DNA from 4 places in the Brevibacillus sp. Leaf182 genome. Region 4 is predicted to be linked to each of the others. Evidence: riboswitches for the same ligand, from Rfam matches in the RefSeq annotation. Region 4 holds a riboswitch; each other region holds the start of a gene.
The links. Region 4 has a riboswitch for cobalamin ahead of metE (5-methyltetrahydropteroyltriglutamate--homocysteine S-methyltransferase). Riboswitches for the same ligand answer to the same signal wherever they lie in the genome.

Region 1 (5,839 bases), on a different contig from region 4:
CGATAAACAGCATGGAGGGCGATGTCAGTCCTGCGCGAATAGAAGCATCCCCGATAATCAGTGCGCCGACTAATGCTAGTGTCTGCCCGACGTTTTTGGGCAAACGGGCACCTGCCTCGCGTAGAAATTCAAAGATAAACAAGATAATAAATAGCTCCATCGGCGCGGAAAACGGCAGTCCTTTTCGGCCTTGTGTAACGGTAGCGAGTAATTGAAAAGGATATTGCTCTACATTATAGGCGGACAGGGCAATCCAAAAGCCAGGCAGAAAGATCGCGATCCAAAATCCACCCAGGCGCAGCATGCGTTCCAGCCATACATAAGTAACAGGATACTGATCATCTTCGGGAGATTTAATTAGTTCGAGCAAGGTAACAGGTGCCACGATTGCCAAGGGTGAGCCGTCTATCAACACGATCACTTTACCTTGCAGGAGCATGTAAATCGCAAAGTCAGGACGTCCTGTATAATCAACTAACGGAAACAGCGAACGAGTATTGTCGCTGAGTAATTTTTCCAGGATAGCGCTATTCAAGATTTTTTTGGACCTACAATTGAGGAGCCTCTCGCGCATCATCTCCACGAGATCCGAAGATACCCCATCTGTGATATACATCATCGCAACTCTTGTACGCGAGCGCGTTCCGAGAATAAAAGGCTCGTAGGCCAAGGTAATTGTTCTCATACGCTTGCGGATGAGAGCCACGTTTGTGGAGAGATCCTCGACGAAGCCGTCGCGAGGACCTTTGATCGATATCTCTGTATTGGCTTCCTCAGGGCCACGCTCCGGCCGATTGGAGATGTCCCAAGCGAATGGCGGGGAGTCTCCAATGAAAATCAGCAAATCTCCTGCAAACAGTCGCTCCACCCACAACTCTGGGTTCGTGAAGAGTGGGAAAAGAGGCAGGGAGCGCAAATCACCAATAGCCAGGAATCGCTCCAATTGAGGCAACGCCGTATCTTGTAATTGACGAACGTCCGCAAGTCCTTCGCAATAAAGCATCAATACAGGCTGGTCCTCGGATGTGACCGTGCGCAAAAAAACGACGTCCGCACAATGCGCGAGTTTTTCCCGCAGTTCCTCTTCAAGGGTCATAAGGGGCCCCCTCCTGTCTGGATGATTTGCGCAGGGATAGCAGGATGAGCGCGAGTGAGACAACAATCATGGTGACGAAGTAAAGTGGGTAGTATACACGCGATAAGAAGGCTACGAATTGCATGTCGCTGTAAGGGAGGCCGGTGAAGGCGATCATGCTTCCGCCGAAAAACAGCATCATGAATTTGCGTTGCTTTCGGGTTCGTATCGTGATCAAATCTCCTAAAAGAATCAGGCAAAGCGTTATTCGAATAAAAGCACCAGAAAGCCATTGAAAAATCGAGAAAAACTCCATGTTCTCGATGTCTTTTCCGATCGTGAGCAGCCGCCATTGTTCAAATGCAGGAAAACGTTGACGAGCGGACTCCACAGGTCCAAATTCTGCAATTGCTCCTGTCAGTGGGCTGAGTGTCAACAGCAGCGTGATACCGAGCATGACAAAAAAGTGTACGAGTCGAAACGGCTTTCGTACGTGATGCTGGAGCAAAAGGAGCAGAAACAGCTCGGTGAAACCGCCGCCAACGTAAAGCATCCCATGTAGCAGCGGACGAAAACCGTTTTGGAAAAGCGGGAGCAAAAAACTATAATCCTTTTTGGGAATATTGCCAAAAGCAACGAAAAATCCGAGCAACACGACTACGGGGAGCAAGACGCCTGCTGTGATTCCAACGGAGGTCATACCTCCAATAGAAGCGAGTACACATAGCCCGACCAAGGCTAAAGCGGTCACCCACTCGGGTGTACGAGGCAAGTAGTTTACGGTTGTCCAAGTTTGCGTATCGATCAGATTCGTCAGCGCCATTAGGTACAAGCAGATCATGATTGGAACGAGCAAGAGATTGCTGACGATTTTTCCTGACCGTTGTGAAATCCATTCATACAAAGACTTTTGATTCAAACTTCGATTAACCACAAACAGCAAGTACGCCCAGAAGGAAAAAGGGATACCAGCAAGCAACACGCTCAACCAAGCATCTCTTCCGGCTTTACTCAATAAGAGGGGGATGACGGTTACGTGGTTCGTAATGCCGATCGTCAGCATCATCACCATAATGGCTTGACCAATCCCGATTTTTCCGTCCACTTTCATGAAAGACTTATCCCCCTGTGCGTGGTGGTGCTGTTAGGATTTGCCTGCTTGCTTGGAAATATGTATCACGTATAAAGGTTACATCCGTCCGAAAAAGTATGGTATTCTACTATGAGGTAAAAAGGTAGAAACGGAGTAAGGAGTGCAGCCGATGTATCAGCTCATAAGAAAATATCTGTTCCAGCAAGATGCGGAAGAGATTCATGAAAAGACAATTGGTGCCTTAAGGCTGGTGGAGGATTCTGCTCCAGGCAAAAGCATCCTGAAGATGATCTATCAGGTAAAAGACCAGCGGTTGGAGAATAAGCTGTGGGGAATGACGTTTCCGAATCCAGTCGGACTTGCAGCCGGTTTTGATAAAAATGCAGAAGTCTATCATGCGTTAGGTGCTCTTGGTTTTGGGTTTGTGGAAATCGGGACGTTGACGCCGCAGGGGCAGCCAGGCAATCCGAAGCCGCGTTTGTTCCGATTGCCGGAACATCAAGCTGTCATTAACCGGATGGGCTTCAACAATCACGGTGCGTATTTGGCCTCCCAGCATTTGGTCGATTACGCATACTCAGATGTTCCGATTGGGATTAACATCGGAAAAAACAAAGTAACGCCGAATGAAGAGGCGGCCATCGACTATAGCAAATGTATGGACATGCTCTATGCATACGGTCACTACTTCGTCATTAACATCAGCTCTCCGAATACCCCGAATCTGCGTGACTTGCAGGAAACAGAGAGCTTGCGTCATTTGGTGCGTGCAGTAAGGGAAAAGGCATCCGAAATGGAAGCACGTTCCATCAAGAAAAAACCGATATTGCTGAAAGTAGCACCAGACATGTCGGATGAGCACATGCGTGATGTTGTTCACGCTGCTGTTGAAGAAGGCATTTCCGGAATTATCGCTACCAATACGACCTTGTCACGCGAGGCGGTTTCCGGACATCGATTTGCCGAGGAAGCAGGCGGCTTGAGCGGAAGGCCTCTTACGGAGCGTTCCACTGCTTGGGTGAAGGAGATTTATCAAGAAGTAGGAGACAAGGTACCAATCATCGGTGTCGGGGGCATTTATAACGGCGAAGATGCCTACGCGAAAATCCGAGCAGGAGCCAGTCTCATTCAGGTGTATACAGGGATGATTTATCAGGGCCCAGGTATTGCCAAGCAAATCAACAAAAAGCTGCTCAAGCTCATGCAGCGGGATGGTTTTAAACATATTAGTGAAGTAATTGGCGTAGACGCAAAAGAATAGAGAGAACAAGTGCGCATAGGTCGATGGCTCCGTTTGTAGTGGGTCATCGGCTTATGCGTTTTCGCTTATATTCTTCCGATTTATGTAGTGATCCGGTATAATGATGTGGGACAAACATGAATTATCTGTCAATTGTATATTGTCGGCGTTAGGTGCCTTTATGTGAAGCATAAAGGGTAACAGGGAATCGGGTGAAAGTCCCGAGCGGTCCCGCCACTGTAACCAGGGAGCTCTCTTTGAGAAGGAAACCACTCATTTTCGTATGGGGAAGGACAAAGAGCGCATGGATCTGGAAGCCAGGAGACCTACCTATAAGCCACACCCACAGAACCTTCGCGGAAAGGAGCGGTGAATACGGGCAATGAGGCTGTATAGTCAGTCTGTTGTTTTGTGTGCACATCTCGTCCAGTGATGGATGGGATTTTTTTGTTTGTAGGAATAGAACGAAAGTCAGTGAAGGAGGAATGAACATGAATCGATCTCGTCTGGTATCTACTGGTCTGATGATCGCGGGCTTTGTCCTGTATTTTTTGCTCAATGAACCAGAGACAGGACATGCAATGCACATCATGGAGGGGTATTTGCCATTATCCTGGGCCTTATTTTGGTGGGCTGTCTTCTTGCCGTTTTTTATCCTTGGAATTCGCTCGATTAACAAAATTGTAAAAGAACATCCCGAAATGAAGCTCCTTATTGGCGTTGCTGGAGCGTTTACGTTTGTTTTATCTGCACTGAAAATCCCTTCGGTTACAGGCAGCAGCTCTCACCCGACTGGAACGGGCCTTGGCGCCATTATGTTTGGGCCTTTTGCGATGTCTGTATTAGGGAGCATGGTGCTCTTGTTTCAAGCCTTGCTTTTGGCACATGGAGGCTTGACTACGCTAGGTGCAAATGCTGTATCCATGGCTGTAGTAGGACCACTGGTGGCATACGGAATCTATCAGATGATCATGAAAGTGGGCGGAAGCCAGCGTCTGGCTGTTTTTGCGGCGGCTGCTTTGGCTGACCTCGCTACGTATGTGGTGACTTCCATTCAACTGGCGCTCGCATTCCCGGCTGAATCTGGTGGAGTGTTGGCCTCGTTTGCCAAATTTGCAGGAATTTTTGCATTCACGCAAGTACCGCTCGCAATCAGTGAAGGTCTGTTGACCGTTCTTGTTTGGAACTGGTTGTTATCTTACAACGCAAAAGAGCTTACACAGCTTCGTTTGCTCAAACGGGAGGAATCGCTGTGAAAAAAGGATGGAACTGGCTATTACTCTTGGGGGTAATCGTACTGGCGATTGTCCCGTTGTTGCTGGTGCAGGATTCGGAATTTGGCGGCGCAGACGGCGTGGCGGAGGAAGCGATCAAGGAAATTGCCCCGAACTACGAACCGTGGTTCCAGCCGCTGATAGAACCGCCAGGAGGAGAGACGGAGAGTCTATTGTTTGCGGTGCAGGCGGCGTTGGGAGCGGGAGTGGTTGGCTACGCTGTGGGCTTGTACAAAGGTCGGTTGGATAAGCGGAAAAAATGAACGGGCTCCAACTTGATTCTCTCTCTTATCAAAACAGGCTGAAACGTCTGCCTACAGCACATAAGCTATTGCTGGCGAGTGCATTGTTACTGCTCGTCCTGGTGGGACATGTATGGATGCAGATGGCTGTCGTTGTCTGGATGTCGGTATGGATAGTGGTGTATGCCCGTATTCCTGTACGTATCTACTGTGCCTTTATGATCGTGTCGCTCTCGTTTTTCATGGCGGGGCTCCCTGCCCTATTGGTAGAAGGAGCGAGGGCAGGTGAAGTACAGGTCCAGGTCGCGGCAGTATGGGAACTGGGTTCGTATGTGCTCTATGTACCGATGTCCTCCTTCAGTAAAGTTTGGATCTTATTTTGGCGTACCATGGCGAGCTTATCTTGCTTTGCCTTCATTTTGTTTACTGTGCCGTTTGCTGAAATCTTGCAGGTGCTTCGCCGGCTTCGTATGCCTGTCATTGTGACTGACTTATTAATGATCATGTATCGGTTTATTTTTGTGTTGATAACGATTTCTCACCAGCTCTGGATTGCCCAACGTTCTCGTGGAGGTCATCGCGGCTTCCGCGCGACGCTTCGAGATGCAGGAGTTCTCGTTGCGCAATTGTTTGTCAGAGCGATGCGCAAATATGAAGCCTTGCACAAAGGGATGGCGGCTAGAGGCTTCGGGGAGAGCATGCAGGTGCTCGCGTTTCATACCCACGCTCGTTCGCGACGCTATGAGTGGGAGTCAATCGCAGGCTGTATGCTGCTGGTACTGCTTGAGTGGTGGACAGGAGGTTGGCGGTTATGACATCACGGTTGTTGGAGTTCATCGATTTGCAGTACACGTATCCGGGAGGGCGGGGACCCGTCCTGTCTGGGTTGTCCTTATGGATTCCAGAGGGGAAGAA
Region 2 (5,839 bases), on a different contig from region 4:
ATATATCCAACAAATTCGCGACGTATTGCACAGCTCCTTTGATCAATAAGAGACCCTTTTCATCCAACTGGTCAGCCTAGTAGGCCCTGTTCGCTCGTCACATCCTGTCCCAGGCTTCTTATGGCGTCCGCTTAACAAAAAAGGACGCCGACCAGGCATCCTCTCATATGAAAACCAAAGAAACTCAGCTCCGCCACCCCTATCCGTTGGCTCCACTCACGACCTTCTGGACAGATGGCTTCACACGGATCGCTTCCGAGTAGAAATACACATGCTTTTTGCCTGTAATGGGGTGCGTCGTCACTTCTGTCTCTACTCCGAAAACATCTAGGATCAGCTTGGGTGTCAAAACTTCCTCTGGCGTCCCCGATGTAACGATTTCCCCCTCACAGATCACGTACAGCCGATCGCAGTACATCGCAGCAATATTGAGATCATGCAACGAAGACAAGACCGTAATCCCCAGCGTTTTGACCAGATCCATCACCTGCAACTGGTATCGAACATCCAGATGATTCGTCGGTTCATCAAGGACAAGGAACTGGGCTTGCTGCACCAAAGCTCTAGCAATCAGCACCCGCTGCTTCTCCCCACCTGATAAACTGAAAAAGCTGCGATCAGCGTATGTATGCATCCCTACCCTCTGTAGTGCATCTTCACAGATCCGAACGTCCTCTGCGTTATCTGACTGAAATAGCCGCTTATGCGGAGCACGTCCCATATTCACGATTTCGGTTACCGAAAAATCGAATTCAACAGAGGACTCCTGCCGTACTGCCGCCATTCGCTGAGCGTTTTGACGTGAGGTTAACTTGTATACGTCGTCGCCATCAAGCGAGATCCATCCCGAACGTGGCTTCAATACGCGATAAATGCTTTTTAGCAACGTGGATTTTCCGCTGCCATTCGGCCCGATCAGCCCCACAAACTCTCCGGACCGCACCTCCAGACTAACATGGCGAAGAATTCCCTTTTTCTCCAGTTCGACCGATATATTCTCAACCAACAAATTCATCGTCCGCTACCTCCAAAGGAATAAGAACTCCGCAACATCAACCAGATAAAGAATGGACCTCCACACAGCGCTGTCAAAATACCAATCGGCAGTTCTTCCGGTGCAAATGCAAGCCTGGCGACTACATCGACCCAGATTAGAAATATCGCGCCAAACAATGCGCTGACAGGCAGGACACGTCTGTGATCTGATCCGACCATCACACGGACGATGTGGGGCATCATTAATCCGACAAAACCGATTGATCCCGCAATGGACACAATCACCCCCGTAAGCAGTGCCGTGATCACCAGGAGAAGCTTGCGGAATTGTACCGTATTAACCCCCAATGTCCCTGCTGACTCCTCGCCCATCAGCATCGCATTGAGCGAGCGGTATTGGGCCATTAAGACGATGAGGCAGATGACGACAATCAATGTAGGGATCGTCAGGTACTCCCATTTCCCCCCAGCCAGACTGCCACTTAACCAAAACAGGACTGTCCCAATTCCATGCTCATTCGGCGCTGAAAAAACAAGAAGACTGGTAATGGCCGACAAGATCGCAGATATCGCAATTCCAGCCATGAGCAGGCGTACCGTCGAGTTTTGTCCTCCAATACGGGATAGCGTAAAAATGAGAATAATTGACACAAGGGAGCCTGTAAAAGCGCCAAAGGATAGTGCATACTGCCCGTACATGCTGAATGCTCCGAATATAATCACCGAGGTAGCGCCAACCGAAGCACCTGAAGATACGCCTAATACATACGGGTCAGCCAGGGAGTTGCGAACCAACGACTGGATGGCTACTCCCACGACAGACAGACCTGCGCCGACGATCGCCCCCAAGAGAACACGTGGAAAGCGTATATCCCAAATAATCGTTTGCTCCCCTTTGGACCAATCCACCTCAATCCATTGGTTCAACATCGGAATTTTTGATAAGGCGATTTTCCATACCGTTGTCGGCTTAATCTCCACTGAACCCAAGGTAACTGCAAACGTAATGGAGAGGAAGAGTCCGACCAGTAGAGTAATGATGATATAAGGTAACTTGATCTGTTGCAGTGCTATTCCCTCCCTTAAAAGGGTCGTACTCTATTTGAATTTATCCGGGTAGAGTCCTTCCGCCAAAATTTTTAGCGCAATCGGTCCTCGAACGCCTTCAGAAGCCGCAGACAATGGCAATACCATTAGTCGTTGATTTTTAATTGCCGGGATATCCGCCAGTTCTTTTTTGGTCAAAAGGAAATTACGTTTTTGCTCGACGGTTCTATCACCGTAGTCTACGATAATAATCACGTCTGGATTGCGACTCACTACTTGTTCCCAACTAACCTCTGCCCAACCCTTTTGAATGTCATCAAAAATGTTCTTACCGCCAGCAGTCTTGATTAAGGACGTCATGTAGTTGTTGGCTGCTGTGAATGGCTTATCTTCCCCGTTGTCGTACACGAACACGTTAAGTGGCTCGTCCACCTTGCCAATTTTACTAAGCGTTTGGTCCATTTCACTCTTCATTTTATTGATCAAATCATTGGCTTTGTCTTCCACACGGAAAATGCGTCCAATATTCGTAATGTCTGCAAACACATCGTCGATAGTCGGGCCAGGCATGCTTGATGACGCTTGCAGATACGATTTGATGCCGACCTTTTCCAAGTCCTGCATAGATCCTACGCCCTTTTCGCCGAATCCGCTTTTCCATCCAGCGTACACGAAGTCTGGGTTGGCTGCCAGCAGCACTTCTTTCGTTGGATACTTATCAGACAGTACCGGAATCTTGTCGTAATCTGCTTTGAGCTCTGGAAGGATTTCATCATCTAGGTAAGCGGTTCCGACCATTTTATCAGCAAGGCCCAGTGCCAGCATGATTTCGGTGACGTGTTGGTTCAATGTCACGGCACGCTCAGGTGCTGTTGGATAGGTCATTTCGATGCCATTATTGGTTAGTGTTACTGACTTGCCCTCTGCTGCTGGAGCAGCCGTTTGTTCTGTTTTGGCTGGAGCCTGTGTTGTCGTAGAGGAGCCGCATGCCGAAACCAAAAGCATGGCAGCTGTCATGATACCGAAAGCTAGTCCTTTCATTACTGTATGTGTTTTGTATGCCTTAAACATCTGTCATCCCCTTTTCTGTATATATATGATGGGTTGAACCAAATCCTCCAAAAAAAAAGCACCCCCCATTTCAATCGGGAGGTGCATGACAAACGTAGATATAGCGATAAGCAGGCGCAAAGGCGCCCGTTCATAGACTACTTCCACATCTGCCCCATCCTCGTGGGTCGATTGTATATGCTCGCATGGCAGGTCTCCTGGCTTACGAATCAACACCCCCAGCTACCTTCCCATTTTTTGTCTTGCAAAAAACAGTGGCTATTCGCTAGGCGCTCCTCGTTACAGTGGCGGGACCGCGCCGGTTTCTCACCGGACTTCCCTTTTAAGCTGACGGCATTTACCATCTAGCACCATTCGATACGTATTCAATTTTTACGATTTATTCATTAGTTGATAGAAGTCAGTTTTTTCGGGAACTGCGTGAGAATTTCAACGCCCGTTTCCGTAACCAATACATCGTCTTCAATCCGCACGCCGCCTACACCTGGCAGATAGATGCCCGGCTCGATCGTAAAGACCATCCCTGGACGAAGTACTTCTTGGTTCTGGCTGTGAACAGACGGATATTCATGTACATCCATCCCAAGTCCATGCCCTAGACGGTGCATAAAGTATTCTCCGTAGCCTTTTGCGGTGATGACATCGCGCGCAGTTTTGTCCAAATGTGCAAAGGTCACACCCGGACGAATCTCAGCAATTGCCGCTTCGTTGGCAGCCAATACTGTCTCGTAAATTTCTTGAAGCTGGGCACTGATCTCGCCTACAGCAAAGGTACGGGTAATATCCGATACATATCCGTTCGCTGCTACCCCAATATCAAACAAAAGCAAGTCGCCTTCTTGCACTTGGCGCGTTCCTGGTTTCCCGTGTGGCAGTGCCGACTTCTCCCCTGCCAATACCATGGACGTAAAGGATGGACCTTCGGCACCCAAACGCTTCATCTGGAATTCCAGCTCAGCTACGATTTCTGTCTCGGTCATGCCTGTCTTGACTTTTTTCAGGGTCTCCCGCAAGGAATCCTCGACCAACTGAACCGCGTGCTTCAGACGATCCACTTCATCCGCGGATTTGATCAAACGCATTTCACGCAGTGGCTCTTCCACGTCTACATAGCTCGACGCCAGAACAACCTGTCCAAGTGCTTCATAGCGCTCGACAGTCATATGACTTTTCTCAATACCCAGCTTCGTCAAGTTCGCTGGCAACACTTGCTTGAGGATTTCATACGGGTTTTGGATATCCGTATGTGTATGGATATCTTGAACGAACGAAGCCTCTGCCGCTGCCTCACGATCAAGAGCAGGTACAATTAAAGAAGGTTTTCCCTCCGCAGGAATAACGAGACCCATAAAACGTTCATGCGGGTCTGTAAAAAATCCGGTCAAATAGTAGACGTGCTTGGGAGAGGTAATCAACACCGCGTTCAGCTCTTGCTCTGTCAAAAACGTGTGGAGCTTCGAAATGCGCTCTTGAAACAACTTCTTCACCCTGCTTTCACCAATTATTCTATTGCGAGAATACCACTTCCCCATCAAAAAAAGAAGACTTCAATTGAAAAATCTACTTCGTATCGGACAACCTAAGAGTGGGGTGAAAACGAAAATGGAACAAATACTCGTCCATCAGGATGGCAAGCAGTTTGCTTTTCACATATCAGGGAAAGGCCAGCCGCTATTGTGTATCCATGCACCATGCATCGGCTCTATCAATTTTGTTTATCAGCAAACACTCGCAGATACATATCAGCTCATTGTCCCTGATCTGCCCGGACATGGCGACAGTTCACCGATGGAGAAGCCCTTTTCCATTGGGGAGCTGGCAGAACGGCTCCATAAACTTGTCGGGTCACTCGGCATTGAACGTCCCTTTATTTTGGGGTACTCCCAAGGTGCTACTATCGCCCTTGAATACTGTCTTCGCTATCCTGATCATGTACAAGGCGGAATACTCGCGAGTGGTTTTTCCGAAGTGAATGACCTGTATTTGCATGGACGATTTTGGGTGGCCCAGGCGTTGTCGATGCTTCACGGCGTCCCTCTTCTTGCCCGTTCAATTGCTTCCTCCCATGTCGATGACCCAGAAATGCGGGAAAAATGGACGGCCCACGCCTCCAAAACAGATCCCAACAGCTTAAAATACCTTTACGCTGCGGGACATCGTTATCAGTGTACGGAGCGTCTGGGCAACATCCAGCTTCCGATTTTACTTGCCTATGGCAAACAAGATCAACGGATGCACCATTATGCGCAAATGCTTACCATGAAATTACCAAAAGTAAAACTCGAGATGATCCCTAACGTGAAGCATCAAGTCATCACGAAAGCTGCTCCTGGTTTCAATCAGTTGTGCCGCACCTTCATGGAAGAAGGATAAAGAAAAAGACAGAAGGACGACTCCAGCTCCTTCTGTCTTTTTACAATTTAACTAGCTCTTCATCCGCGGGTCGAGTGCATCGCGCAAGCCGTCTCCAATTAAGTTAAAGCCGAGAACTGTCAGCATGATAGAGAGCCCTGGAAAAATAACAGTCCAAGGTGCTTTCTGAATGTACTGACGCGAATCAGCGAGCATTTTTCCCCATTCCGGTTCTGGCGCTTGTGCTCCCAGTCCGAGAAAGCCAAGTGCTGCTGCTTCGATTATCGCTGTGGCGATCCCCATCGTCCCTGTCACAATGATTGGTGCGAGGCTGTTCGGCAAAATATGCTGCATGATAATCCGGGAATTTTTC
Region 3 (5,839 bases), on a different contig from region 4:
GTGCTGAGCCGGTTGGTTGCACGACTACCATTTTGAAGAAAATGTACAAAGAAAACGGCGTAGACATTCCAAAAGAGATGGCGGGCTTGATGCTTTCTGCTATCATTTCGGATACACTGCTGTTGAAATCGCCAACTTGCACGGAGCAAGATGTAGCTGCTGCTCATGAGCTGGCTGAAATCGCAGGTGTCAATCTGGAAGCATACGGTCTGGACATGCTCAAAGCGGGGGCAGACCTGAGCGACAAAACAATCGCACAACTGCTCACATTGGATGCAAAAGAGTTCCAAATGGGCAATGCGAAAGTAGAAATCGCACAAGTAAATGCAGTGGATGTAAATGACGTACTTGCACGCCAAGGCGAATTGGAAGCGGCGATGAATGCAAACATCGCTGAAAAAGGTTTGGACTTGTTCGTGTTCGTTGTAACCGATATCTTGAACAACGACTCTGTTGCGATCGCTCTCGGCAGCGCAACGCAAGCAGTTGAAAAAGCGTACCAAGTAACATTGGTGGACAACAAAGCCGTTCTGAAGGGCGTTGTCTCTCGTAAGAAGCAAATCGTGCCGGTATTGACCGATACGTTCCAAGCTCTGTAAAAAAGAAAAGTGGCTGCCATGCACAGGATGCGGGCAGCCATTTTTTATGTTTACATTCCTTGGGTAGGGTTGTTGTGCATCTGGAACAAGGTTTGCTGGTTATAAGCATCGTCACTGTAATGGGTGATGGCATGTTTGTCTCTCGCTTTGAGACTAAGCAACCCTGTTAACCCCCACCCGGCACCGAGCATGGCTACAATGAAGCCGATGATATAGAGCATCGCAGTCCCCCCTTGTATGGCTTTCCCTATATTTTAGCAAATAATGAAAATGAAGTAACGCCAATTTTTTTGTGAAAATGTGTTTGACATTGACGGTCCGTAAATGTGTACGATCAATTTGTCAGGAGGAATGAACATGGAATATACAGTGCAAAAGCTAGGACTCCTGGCGGGTGTCAGCACCCGGACGCTCCGATACTACGATGAAATTGATCTTCTCAAGCCGGCGAGAATCAATTCGTCAGGGTATCGCATTTACGGACAGCAAGAGGTTGATCGATTGCAGCAAATCCTTTTTTACCGCGAGCTGGGTGTGAGCTTGGAGGAGATCAAGGAGATCCTGGATTCACCAACCTTTGATGCTGAACGGGCACTGCGGGAGCACCGCGAGAAGCTCCTGGAAAGGCGAGCGCAATTGGATGCGTTAATCGCCAATGTCGATTTGACATTAGCACAAAGAGAGGGGACCAAAACGATGAGTGACAAACAAAAATTTGAAGGCTTCAAGCAAAAAATGATTGATGAGAATGAAGATAAGTACGGGGCAGAAATTCGAGCAAAATACGGAAATGACCAAATTGAAAAATCGAATCAGAAGGTCAAAGGCATGACAGAAGAACAGTATGCCGCGCTGGAGAAATTGAACGCAGAGCTGCATGAAACGTTGGCGCAGGCTTTTTCGACAGGTGATCCTGCTCATGAATTGTCGCAAAAAGCGGCCGATCTGCACCGTCAATGGCTGAGCTTTTATTGGGACAGCTACAGTAAGGAAGCGCACGCAGGGGTGGCCCAGATGTATGTTGATGACCCGCGCTTTACCGCTTACTATGACAAGGAGCAGCCAGGTGTTGCCGAGTTTCTCCGCGATGCAGTGGCCATTTATACGAGCAAGTGAGGTTTCAAAAAAAGAAGCTGCGAGCAAGGCAGCTTCTTTGCGTTTTACGCTTAGTTATCCCCACCTGCTGCGGGAAAAAGCTTTTGTCCCAAGGGTGTTGGTAATCCATCCATGCTTACTACGTTGTATTCCTTTTGATAATCAAGCAGCTCCTGCTCGTCTTTAGCCAAAGTCCATTTCTGAAGGGTTTCGCGTTCTTTTGAATAGGAATAGAAGGGGATAGCCCAGCCGCAAGAAGTCTTTACTTCCTGTATGTTTACGGTAATGATTTGACGAGCACCAGGCAGAAGCGGGAAGTCATTTACGAGCTCATCCCACCGAGGTGTATCTGGGAGAATAACCGTTCCTTTGCCGAATAGGCGCATGATGAGAGGGGGGCCTTCAAATGCACAGAACATGATCGTAATCCTGCCATTTTCCTGCAGATGTGCACTGGTTTCGTTTCCACTTCCAGTCAGGTCCAAATAGGAGACCTCATTAGGGGATATTATGCGAAAAGAATCGTACCCTTTCGGTGAAAGATTCACGTGACCATCTTTGTCCATAGGAGCAGAGGCAACAAAGAACATCCGTTGCTTCTTGATAAACTTCTCATGCTCAGGTCGTAACTCAGAAAAAAGCTGACCCATTTTGCACCCCTCCAGATAATGGAATTGTTTTTGCTGCCCTCATCATACGATAAAAATATGAAGATTTTGTGTTGTTTATCTCCAATGCGTCCAAAATAGATGGTAAAGTGTAAATATTCCTACAACAAAATGGCAACTCGAGATTTTTTGAAAAGGAGGAGTATTTACATGCAATCATCACAGCCAATCGACTTAGGGGAACGCATCCATTTAATAGACGGTTTCGATATGGGCTGGGCGGAACGTACGGGGACGTATGTAATCGCGGAAGAGGAGCTTACATTGGTAGAAACAGGGCCAAGCCCCTCTGTCCCATACATCAAGGCTGGTCTCGCCAAGCTCGGTTATACGCCGGAACAAGTAAAATACATCATCGTGACGCACATTCACTTGGATCATGCAGGAGGAGTAGGACTGTTTCTGAAGGATTGTCCGAATGCAAAGGTCGTTGTCCACCCGAAAGGTGCACGTCATCTCATCGATCCGAGCCGACTGATCGCAGGCGCGAGAGCCGTGTATCATGATGATTTTGATCGATTGTTTGATCCGATTGAGGCAGTTCCCGAGGAGCGGATTTTGATTCGCGGGGACGGAGATACACTCCAGATCGGAGGGAATTGCGCATTGGAGTTTCTGGATTCCCCAGGTCACGCCAATCATCACTTCAGCATCTACGATCCTGTAAGCCGCGGCATGTTCACAGGTGATACCGCAGGTGTACTCTATCCACAGCTTAAAAAGGATGGTATTCACCTCGTGCTGCCATCTACTTCGCCGAATCAGTTTGACCCGGATGCCATGTTAGCGTCTTTAAGCCGTTTTGAAGCGAGCAAGCTGAGTCGGATTTACTTTGGTCATTTTGGGATGTCAGAGCAGGTAGACGACGTGTACCGCCAAATTCGTGAGTGGCTCCCCGTATTTGTGGAGGAAGGAGAATCATCGCTTGCTGCTGGTCAAACCTATGACGAGCTGTCTCGTAAGTTAGTTGAACGAGTCTCGGATCATCTACAGTCACAAGGCATTAATGATGACCACGAAGTTTTCGAGGTACTCAAGCTCGATTTGCAAGTATGCTCCATGGGGATTCTAGATTATTTGCACAAACGAGGGTAATAGCCAGCCAAAAGCTTTACATTTGCCTGAACCTTTTGTTCAGGCATTTTTCATTTTTTAGCAGGCAAGAAAGGACTGCCCTATGTGTTTGTCATTCTTTTTTCATCCAAGGAATGCTATGATGTAGGATGAGTCATGAACTGTGACAATTTCAAACGTAACAGCAAATAGGTGCCTCGTCTTTTTAACAAAAAGATCGGGTGAAAAGGGAAGTCGGTGAAAATCCGACGCGGTCCCGCCACTGTAAATCGGCTCGATCCTCAGCCGTAAGCCAGGAGACCTGCCTGTTTGTTTTCGTGCCTGTTGCCTTCGCGGAAAGGATCGGCCTATTTCAGGAAGCAGACCATCCTGTCTGTTTGCCCAAAGGTGCCGACCCTTTTGATTTCCGAATGGAAGCAAGGGTCGCTTTTTTATTGGAAATAACAGTCGATTTAACATGCAGAAAGGAAGTTCTACATATGAAACGTTCATTGCGATTCATGATCCCCCTACTAGTTGCGGCGAGCCTCGCAGGTTGTACAGGTAACGATAACAGCCAGCCAGCACCAGGAGGACAAACAAGCGCACCGCAGCCAGCACCGCAAGAGAATGCGGCCGAGCAGTCTGCAAAACAAACAACGTATCCACTGACAGTCACGGATGCGACAGGAAAAGAAGTAACCTTTGCAAAAGCTCCTGAGCGAATCGTCTCAACATCACCTGCCGAGACTGAGATTTTGTTCGCACTAGGCTTGGAAGATCGGATCGTAGCTGTCTCAGACTATGATGATTATCCAGATGCGGCGAAGGCAAAGCCAAAAGTTGGCGGGGTCGTCAAACCAAACGAAGAAGCTATTCTCGCTCAAACGCCGGATATGATCGTTGGTGGAATTTCGATGGAGAAGCCAGTGGCTGACAAGCTCAAATCTCTCGGGATGCCAGTCTATATTAGCCATCCGACAAAGATGGATGATATCCTTACCAATGTTTTGGCGATGGGAGTTATCACGAATACACAGGAACAAGCCGAAAAAGTCGTCGCGCAAATGAAGAAAGACATCGCGTACGTTCAAGAAGCAGTGAAAAATGTAAAACCGGAAGAGAAGAAAAAGGTATATCTGGAATTTTCCCCGGGTTGGACAGTCGGAAAAGGCGAATTCATGGACGAACTCATCACGCTGGCTGGGGCGACAAACATTGCTTCCGACACCGAAGGATGGAATCCGATCAGTGAAGAAAAGATTTTGCAAAACGACCCAGACGTCATTTTGTATGCGAGCGGAATTACCGATGAAAAGTCTGGCGTCAAGCTGGAGGATCTGATCGCGAATCGCAATGGCTGGGATAAAATGAAGGCGATCCGTGAAAAACAAATCTTTGGCATGGACCAAAATATTTTGTCCCGTCCTGGTCCGCGTATTACACAAGGGTTGATCGAAGTAGCCAAGACGATTTACCCTGACTTGGTGAAATAAAATGAAGAAACGATTGTTCATATGGGGAGGAGTAAGCTGTCTCGTTCTTCTGGCATCAATCATTATCAGCATCTCGATGGGGGCGGCACAACTCCCCATTTCGCAAGTATGGCTCATCCTGCTTCATCAAATCCCGGGCTTGTCTGAGTGGATCAGCGTAACGTGGCCAGAGTCTTCTGAGCAAATTGTCATGAAGGTTCGTTTTCCACGCGTTGTATTGGCTGTCTTGATTGGGGCCTGCTTGTCACTTGCAGGAGCGGGCTTTCAGGGCGTTTTGCGCAATCCGCTCGCTGATCCGTTTACGATGGGCGTGGCATCCGGTTCTGCTGTCGGAGCAGCCTTCTTGATCCTTTTTGGTTTACAAATCAGCTTTTTGGGTGCATGGAGCACGCCTGTCGTCGCTTTTCTTACAGGACTGCTCAGTTTATGGATCGTACTTGGACTCGCGAAAACGCAAGGAAAGCTGCAAACCGAGACCTTGATTTTGTCTGGTGTCGTAGTGCAGGCTTTTCTCGGCTCGCTCGTTTCCTTTATGGTGTCGCTATCTGACCAGACGGTGAATGAGATCGTGTTCTGGCTTATGGGCAGCCTGTCATTTCGCGGCTGGGCCTTTACATCTGTCTTGATTCCGTACTTGGTCATAGGTGGAATGGTGCTTGTGAGCTATGCGCGTTCCTTGAACCTATTTGCGTTAGGGGAGCGGCAGGCAGCGCATCTCGGCGTCCATGTGGATCGAACGAAGCTCGTGGTTCTGGTCGTCTCGACTTTCCTGACCGCAGCGGCGGTTTCTATCGCGGGAATTATCGGGTTCGTTGGCCTGGTGGTACCGCATCTCGTCCGATTGCTGGTTGGTCCTGACCATCGTATTTTACTGCCCATGGCTGCGATTTTCGGTGGTATTTACGTATTGTGGGCCGACACGCTTGCC
Region 4 (5,839 bases):
CGGTTTCTTCTCTCCCTCTTGTCTTCAGTCCGCAATCCGGGTTGATCCAAAATTGATCTGGCGGAAGTACTTGTACACCCCGTGCTACCATATCTTCCATTTCTGAGACGGCCGGAATTCGGGGGCTATGGATATCGTATACGCCGAGTCCGATGCCTTTATCATACGTTCCTGTTTCGAACACAGACACGAGCTCTCCGTGGCTGCGGGACGTTTCAATCGAAATCACATCGGCATCAAGTTCGCTGATGACATCCATGAAATCATGGAATTCGCAATAGCACATATGTGTATGAATTTGGGTACTCGGTGCGACGGTAGAGGTCGCTAGACGAAACGCTCTGACAGCCCATTCGAGATAAGCTGCCTGCTCTTCGTTTTTGAGCGGCAATCCTTCACGCAGCGCTGGTTCATCGACTTGAATCATGAGAATCCCCGCTTCTTCCAAGGCTTCTATTTCTTTTCGCAATGCCAACGCGATTTGTTCCCACACTTCTTGCCTGGCGACATCGACTCGAGCAAACGACCAATTCAGAATGGTTGCTGGGCCAGTTAACATCCCCTTCATTGGTTTGTCGGTCAATGATTTTGCATACACACTTTCTTTGACCGTCATCGGTGCCACAAACTCCACATCTCCGTAAATAATAGGTGGCTTCACGCAACGCGAACCATATGACTGTACCCAGCCGTTTTTTGTGAACAAAAAGCCATCGAGCTTTTCGCCAAAATACTCTACCATATCAGTTCGTTCGAACTCACCATGAACGAGGACATCCAGACCGAGCTCTTCTTGTATTTCGATCCATTCCTTGATTTGCGCCTGAATAAAAGCATCGTATTGCTCCACTGTCCAGGTCCCTTTTTTAAACTGCTGTCGGGCTTGGCGAACTTCCGCCGTCTGCGGGAAGCTTCCGATTGTGGTAGTTGGCAACAGTGGCAGCTTCCACGTATTATGTTGAATCTCTCGACGTTCGAGATAAGGAACACTTCTTTCAAGTTTTGCAGCAGCTATTTGACGTAAAGCATTCTTCACTTCTCGCCGATTCCTCGCTGGGGATAATGCCAGCTTCAGCAAGTCCGCTTCATTTTGGGCGATATCTTTCGAAATGACATATTTACCATATCGGAATCCTCGGACTAAAAGCTGCACTTCCCCAATCTTTTCGTCTGCAAACGCCAATGCAGGCATGACTTCCTCTGGCAAGTCACTTTCTGCTTCAACTGTTACAGGGACATGCAACAAACTACTGGACGGCTGCAGCCACAGCTTTTCGAGTGGAACGATCTCGGAAATTTCTTTGACCAGCTCCCATTTCTCCTCAATGGACATACGCCATATGTTTCGACCGTCGATGATTCCCGCTCCGAGAATCTTGTCTGCTGGAAACCCGTGTTTTTTCAGATTGGTCAGATTGCGCTTCGCTCCGTGTACAAAATCAAGACCAATTCCTTTTACCGGTAAGGAAATCAGCTCCTCGTACCAATCCACCGCTTCAAAATAGGTTTGCAGCATGCACTGTAGATGTGGCAGTGCCTGACCGATTTGCGCATAGATTCGTTTGATGATGACACGATCATGCTCCGATACATCCAGTGCAAATGCAGGCTCATCGATTTGCACCCATTCCACGCCGTGCAGCTCCAACTCGCGGAGAACGTCTATGTAGAGCGGAACGAGTTGATCCACAACGATCTCAAATTCGTTTTTCTCATATCCTTTTGACAATTTGACAAATGAATACGGGCCTACCAGGACAGGCTTTCCGATGATGCCAAACTTTTCTTTGGCCTCCAAATATGCCAGGAGAGGCTTGTTCTCGGTTATGGCTGGTTGTCGTTCACCGAACTCCGGGACGATATAATGGTAGTTCGTGTTAAACCATTTCGTCATTTCGCTGGCGACAGCATCCTTCGAACCGCGAGCCATGGCGAAGTATGTGGCTAATGAAACCGGGCCTCCCTCGTATTCATAACGCTTGGGGACCATTCCAAACATCACAGCCATATCCAGCATGTGATCGTAGTACGTAAAGTCACCCACCGGGATCAGCTCGACCCCTTTTTCCTGCTGACGCAGCAAGTTTTGGTGACGGATTTGCTCCATTTGCTGTACCAGGCTTGCCTCATCGATGGTCCCTGCCCAAAATGCTTCCAATGCCTTTTTCCACTCGCGGTTCTTCCCGATCCGTGGATATCCCAAATTGCTGCTTTTCATGAGCTTCCTCTCCATTCTCATTCGATCTTGACTTGAATCCGCCCAATAAAAAAGGCATCTCCAACGATCCAAAAGAACGTTAGAAATGCCAAATAAGCACTGAGATCACAGCATCCTAACACCTCCCTATCTCCCGTAGGTTAAGCAGTGTCGTCGAAACAGGCAGGTCTCCTGACTTTGGGATCATCATCTGCACATGCCTTCCCAATCCGTTTGGATCAGTGGCTGATAAATGTGCCGACTCCCCTCATACAGTGGCGGGACCGTGTCGGATTCTCACCGACTTCCCTTTTCATCCTTGGTCGATCTTGCTAACCAAAGAACCTGTTCCCACTCCTATGAAATTGTCATGGTTCTGTGAAGTGCCCTAGTAAACGAGCAGGGCAGCATACTGTTCATACAGTAACACAGAATCCATTTTTTGTCATACTAAAATGTAAAATCAGCATCGGTCAACGGCTCTACGTTTAGCGTGCGGACATAACCATTTCCTTTTTTCGAGAAGAAGTCATGCTGCTTCGTCTGCGTGCGAATGCCGTTCAGCACGATCGGGTTCACTTCTTCCTCCGGGAATAGCGGGTCCAGCCCCAGATTCATCAATGCTTTGTTCGCGTTGTAGCGCACATAAGCATGAACCTCGTCAGCCAACCCGATTTCCGTATACAACGAAGTCGTATACGCCTCTTCATTTTCTTGCAGCTCATGCAAAAGGGCATACAGCTCCTCTTTTGCTGCGGTCTGCTCGACCACACTCAGACCTTGATAGACTTCTTGCGCGAGAACGCCGACATAGAGTCCGTGGATGCTCTCGTCGCGAACAATCAGGTCGATAATTTCCCCGCTGCTTGTCATCTTTCCTTGCCCCGCCAAATAGAGCGGATAGAAGAAGCCGCTGTAAAACAGATAGCTTTCCAGGAAGACGGACGCTACCATCGCCATGTACAAGTCTTTTGGTTTCTCAATTTCTTGATAGCGTTTCGAGATGAGGGCGGCTTTCTTTTGCAAATGTGGATTGTTTTCTACCCACGAAAAAATACCGTCAATCTCTTCTGTCGATGCCAGCGTTGTAAAAATACTGCTGTACGATTTGGCATGGATTTGCTCCATCATGCCCATGAAGGCGAGAACCGCTTTTCTTTGCAGTCCATCGACATGCTCCATGATCTTCGGCATCCCTACTCCTCCTTGAACCGTATCCAGCAAGGTGAGACCGCCCAATACTTTTTTATACGTGTCCCGTTCAGTCGCACTGAGCTCCATCCAGGACATCTTGTCATCTGACAGCGGAATCTCATCATCCGTCCAGAACTGCATGATGTTTTGATTCCAAAACGTCATCGTAAAATCGTCGTCCGGCCTGTTCCAATTGACTGCTTTCATATGGCGTTCCTCTTCTCTTTGTGCTTGATGCTTTTCCATTTATAAATCGAGTCCACTAAACAGCGCAGCTAATGCACTCTTCTACAGTCAAATGCTTCGTACGTGTATAGTAGAGCGACTTCAGACCTTTTTTCGCTGCGTAAATGTAATAGCGAGCCAGTTCTCTGGTGGAAATATTGCTGTTCACGTGCAGCACAGTCGATATTCCTTGGTCGATGTGCTCTTGAATTTCGGCAATCAAATCAATTACTTTGAATTGATCGATTACATACGCCGATTTGTAGTAAAAATAGTTTTCCTGCGACAAGTACGGCATCGGATAATACGTCGTAGAGTTGGCATACGTTCTTGTTTCGATATGCTCAACGATTGGCATCACACTAGAAGTCGCATTCTGAATGTAGGAAATGCTCTGTGTCGGCGCAATCGCCAAACGGTACGCATGGTAAACGCCATGCTTTTGCACCTTTTGCTGTAGGTCAGCCCAATCCTCTGGCGTCGGAATGTGCATTCCTTCGAAGAGAAGCTTTGCTTTTTCCGTCCGAGGGCTGTAATCGTTCGTTACGTACTTGTTAAAATAAGTGCCTTTTGCATATTCCGATTGTTCAAAGCCCAAGAACGTCTTGCCTGTTTCCTTGGCAATTTCCATGCTTTTTTCCAAGGAGTAGAAGTTCATCATCATGAAAAACGTACGAGCGAAATCCTTCGCTTCTTCACTCTCGTAAGCGATTCTGTTCTTTGCCAGATAACCGTTCAGGTTCATCGCACCAAGCCCTACGGAGTGCAGCTCGCGGTTTGCCTTTTGAACGCCTGGAGCGTTTTCTACACGCGTCATGTCACTGACGGCAGTAATGGCTTCGATTCCTTCGTGAACGGATTCACGGATCATTTTTCGTTCCATCACATTGACAATATTGAGCGATGCCAGATTGCAGCTAATATCGCGACGGATGATATCCATCTCGCCGTAATTGGTGATCGTCGAAGTCTCTTGTAGCTGGAAGATTTCCGTGCACAGGTTGGACATTTTTACCGAACCGAGATCTTTCAGCGCATGGTTGTTGTTCGCATTCGTTTTGTTCATGATGTACGGATAGCCCGATTCCATTTGGATCATCGCGATTTTGGTCAACATCTCGCGTGCGCTCATCACAGTCTTTTTCTTGATGCGATCGTTTGCCAAGAGCTCCTCGTACATGTCATCGAGGTCCATATCATCCAGATGTACGCCGTATTCTTTGTACACGGAGAACGGAGCAAACACGGTCAACGGCTTGTTTTCCTCAGCCAGCTTGTAGAACACATTCGGTACGATCAGGCCGATGGACAACGTTTTGATACGTGCTTTTTCATCCGCATTGATCTTTTTGCAATCGAGAAACTCGTTGATATCCCAGCCGAAGATGTTGTAGTACGCTGCTCCTGAGCCTTTGCGTTGGCCCATCTGATCCGCGTAGGAAAACGCATCCTCCAACAGCTTGAGAACGGGCATGACACCTTTTGCTGCGCCCTCGACGCCTTTGATCGGCTCTCCCCGTCCGCGAAGCTTGGACAGGTTCACAGCTACACCGCCGCCAATTTTGGATAGCTGCATACAAGTTCCCAAAATAAAGTTGATGGAGTTCAGTGAATCATCCATTTCGAGCAAGAAGCAGGAGACCATTTCCCCGCGGCGGCTTTTGCCTGCGTTCAGGAAGGTTGGTGTCGCTGGCTGCAAGCGTTGATCCATCATGGATACTGTTAAACGCTTGGCGAGCTCAAAGTCACCTTGTCCAAGGGACAGTGCCACAACGGCCACCCGGTCTGGATACTGCTCCAAGTACATCGATTTATCGTTCGTTTTCAAGGCGTAATCTTTATAAAATTTGGAGATAGCCATGTACGAAGCAAATTGAAAATCAGCATCATAGGCCAAACGGAAAACTTCATCGACCTGCTCAACAGTGTATGTTTCATAGACGTTTTCATAGAAGTCATTCTCGATCAAATAGTCCATGCGTTCTTTGACACTGCCAAAAGTCATCGTGTTGGACTGCACTTCTTCCATGAAGACCGCAACCGCTTCCCGATCCTTTTCCAGTTGATAAAATCCGTCATTGCCACGCTGCATCAGTTCGTTGTTCAATTCAATATGCCGCAATTGCTGCCACCCCACTCGTAAATTGTTCCACGTCACGGCCGGTACCGGACAGTTCAAATTTAGAAATCACCGGAACGCCGTATTGGCTCGCGATCGTATCC

Region 1: another riboswitch for cobalamin. It lies ahead of ASG16_RS08570 (energy-coupling factor ABC transporter permease); the one in region 4 lies ahead of metE (5-methyltetrahydropteroyltriglutamate--homocysteine S-methyltransferase).
Region 2: another riboswitch for cobalamin. It lies ahead of ASG16_RS19795 (ABC transporter substrate-binding protein); the one in region 4 lies ahead of metE (5-methyltetrahydropteroyltriglutamate--homocysteine S-methyltransferase).
Region 3: another riboswitch for cobalamin. It lies ahead of ASG16_RS21320 (ABC transporter substrate-binding protein); the one in region 4 lies ahead of metE (5-methyltetrahydropteroyltriglutamate--homocysteine S-methyltransferase).

What each region holds. Positions count from the first base shown of each region.
Region 1 is NZ_LMPN02000018.1:160,659-166,497, reverse strand. It holds gene ASG16_RS08585 (spore germination protein) at 1-1,096, opposite strand, end outside; gene ASG16_RS08580 (GerAB/ArcD/ProY family transporter) at 1,086-2,186, opposite strand; gene ASG16_RS08575 (quinone-dependent dihydroorotate dehydrogenase) at 2,338-3,429, shown strand; cobalamin riboswitch at 3,563-3,756, shown strand; gene ASG16_RS08570 (energy-coupling factor ABC transporter permease) at 3,900-4,664, shown strand; gene ASG16_RS08565 (energy-coupling factor ABC transporter substrate-binding protein) at 4,661-4,945, shown strand; gene cbiQ (cobalt ECF transporter T component CbiQ) at 4,942-5,739, shown strand; gene ASG16_RS08555 (energy-coupling factor ABC transporter ATP-binding protein) at 5,736-5,839, shown strand, end outside.
Region 2 is NZ_LMPN02000027.1:83,139-88,977, reverse strand. It holds gene ASG16_RS19805 (ABC transporter ATP-binding protein) at 200-1,015, opposite strand; gene ASG16_RS19800 (FecCD family ABC transporter permease) at 1,012-2,070, opposite strand; gene ASG16_RS19795 (ABC transporter substrate-binding protein) at 2,095-3,114, opposite strand; cobalamin riboswitch at 3,285-3,484, opposite strand; gene ASG16_RS19790 (M24 family metallopeptidase) at 3,501-4,592, opposite strand; gene ASG16_RS19785 (alpha/beta fold hydrolase) at 4,717-5,487, shown strand; gene ASG16_RS19780 (ABC transporter permease) at 5,539-5,839, opposite strand, start outside.
Region 3 is NZ_LMPN02000030.1:128,053-133,891, forward strand. It holds gene ASG16_RS21300 (manganese-dependent inorganic pyrophosphatase) at 1-599, shown strand, start outside; gene ASG16_RS30990 (hypothetical protein) at 650-820, opposite strand; gene ASG16_RS21305 (MerR family transcriptional regulator) at 957-1,715, shown strand; gene ASG16_RS21310 (pyridoxamine 5'-phosphate oxidase family protein) at 1,766-2,344, opposite strand; gene ASG16_RS21315 (MBL fold metallo-hydrolase) at 2,513-3,457, shown strand; cobalamin riboswitch at 3,610-3,759, shown strand; gene ASG16_RS21320 (ABC transporter substrate-binding protein) at 3,916-4,911, shown strand; gene ASG16_RS21325 (FecCD family ABC transporter permease) at 4,913-5,839, shown strand, end outside.
Region 4 is NZ_LMPN02000037.1:367,671-373,509, forward strand. It holds gene metE (5-methyltetrahydropteroyltriglutamate--homocysteine S-methyltransferase) at 1-2,218, opposite strand, end outside; cobalamin riboswitch at 2,363-2,561, opposite strand; gene nrdF (class 1b ribonucleoside-diphosphate reductase subunit beta) at 2,648-3,598, opposite strand; gene nrdE (class 1b ribonucleoside-diphosphate reductase subunit alpha) at 3,654-5,738, opposite strand; gene nrdI (class Ib ribonucleoside-diphosphate reductase assembly flavoprotein NrdI) at 5,725-5,839, opposite strand, start outside.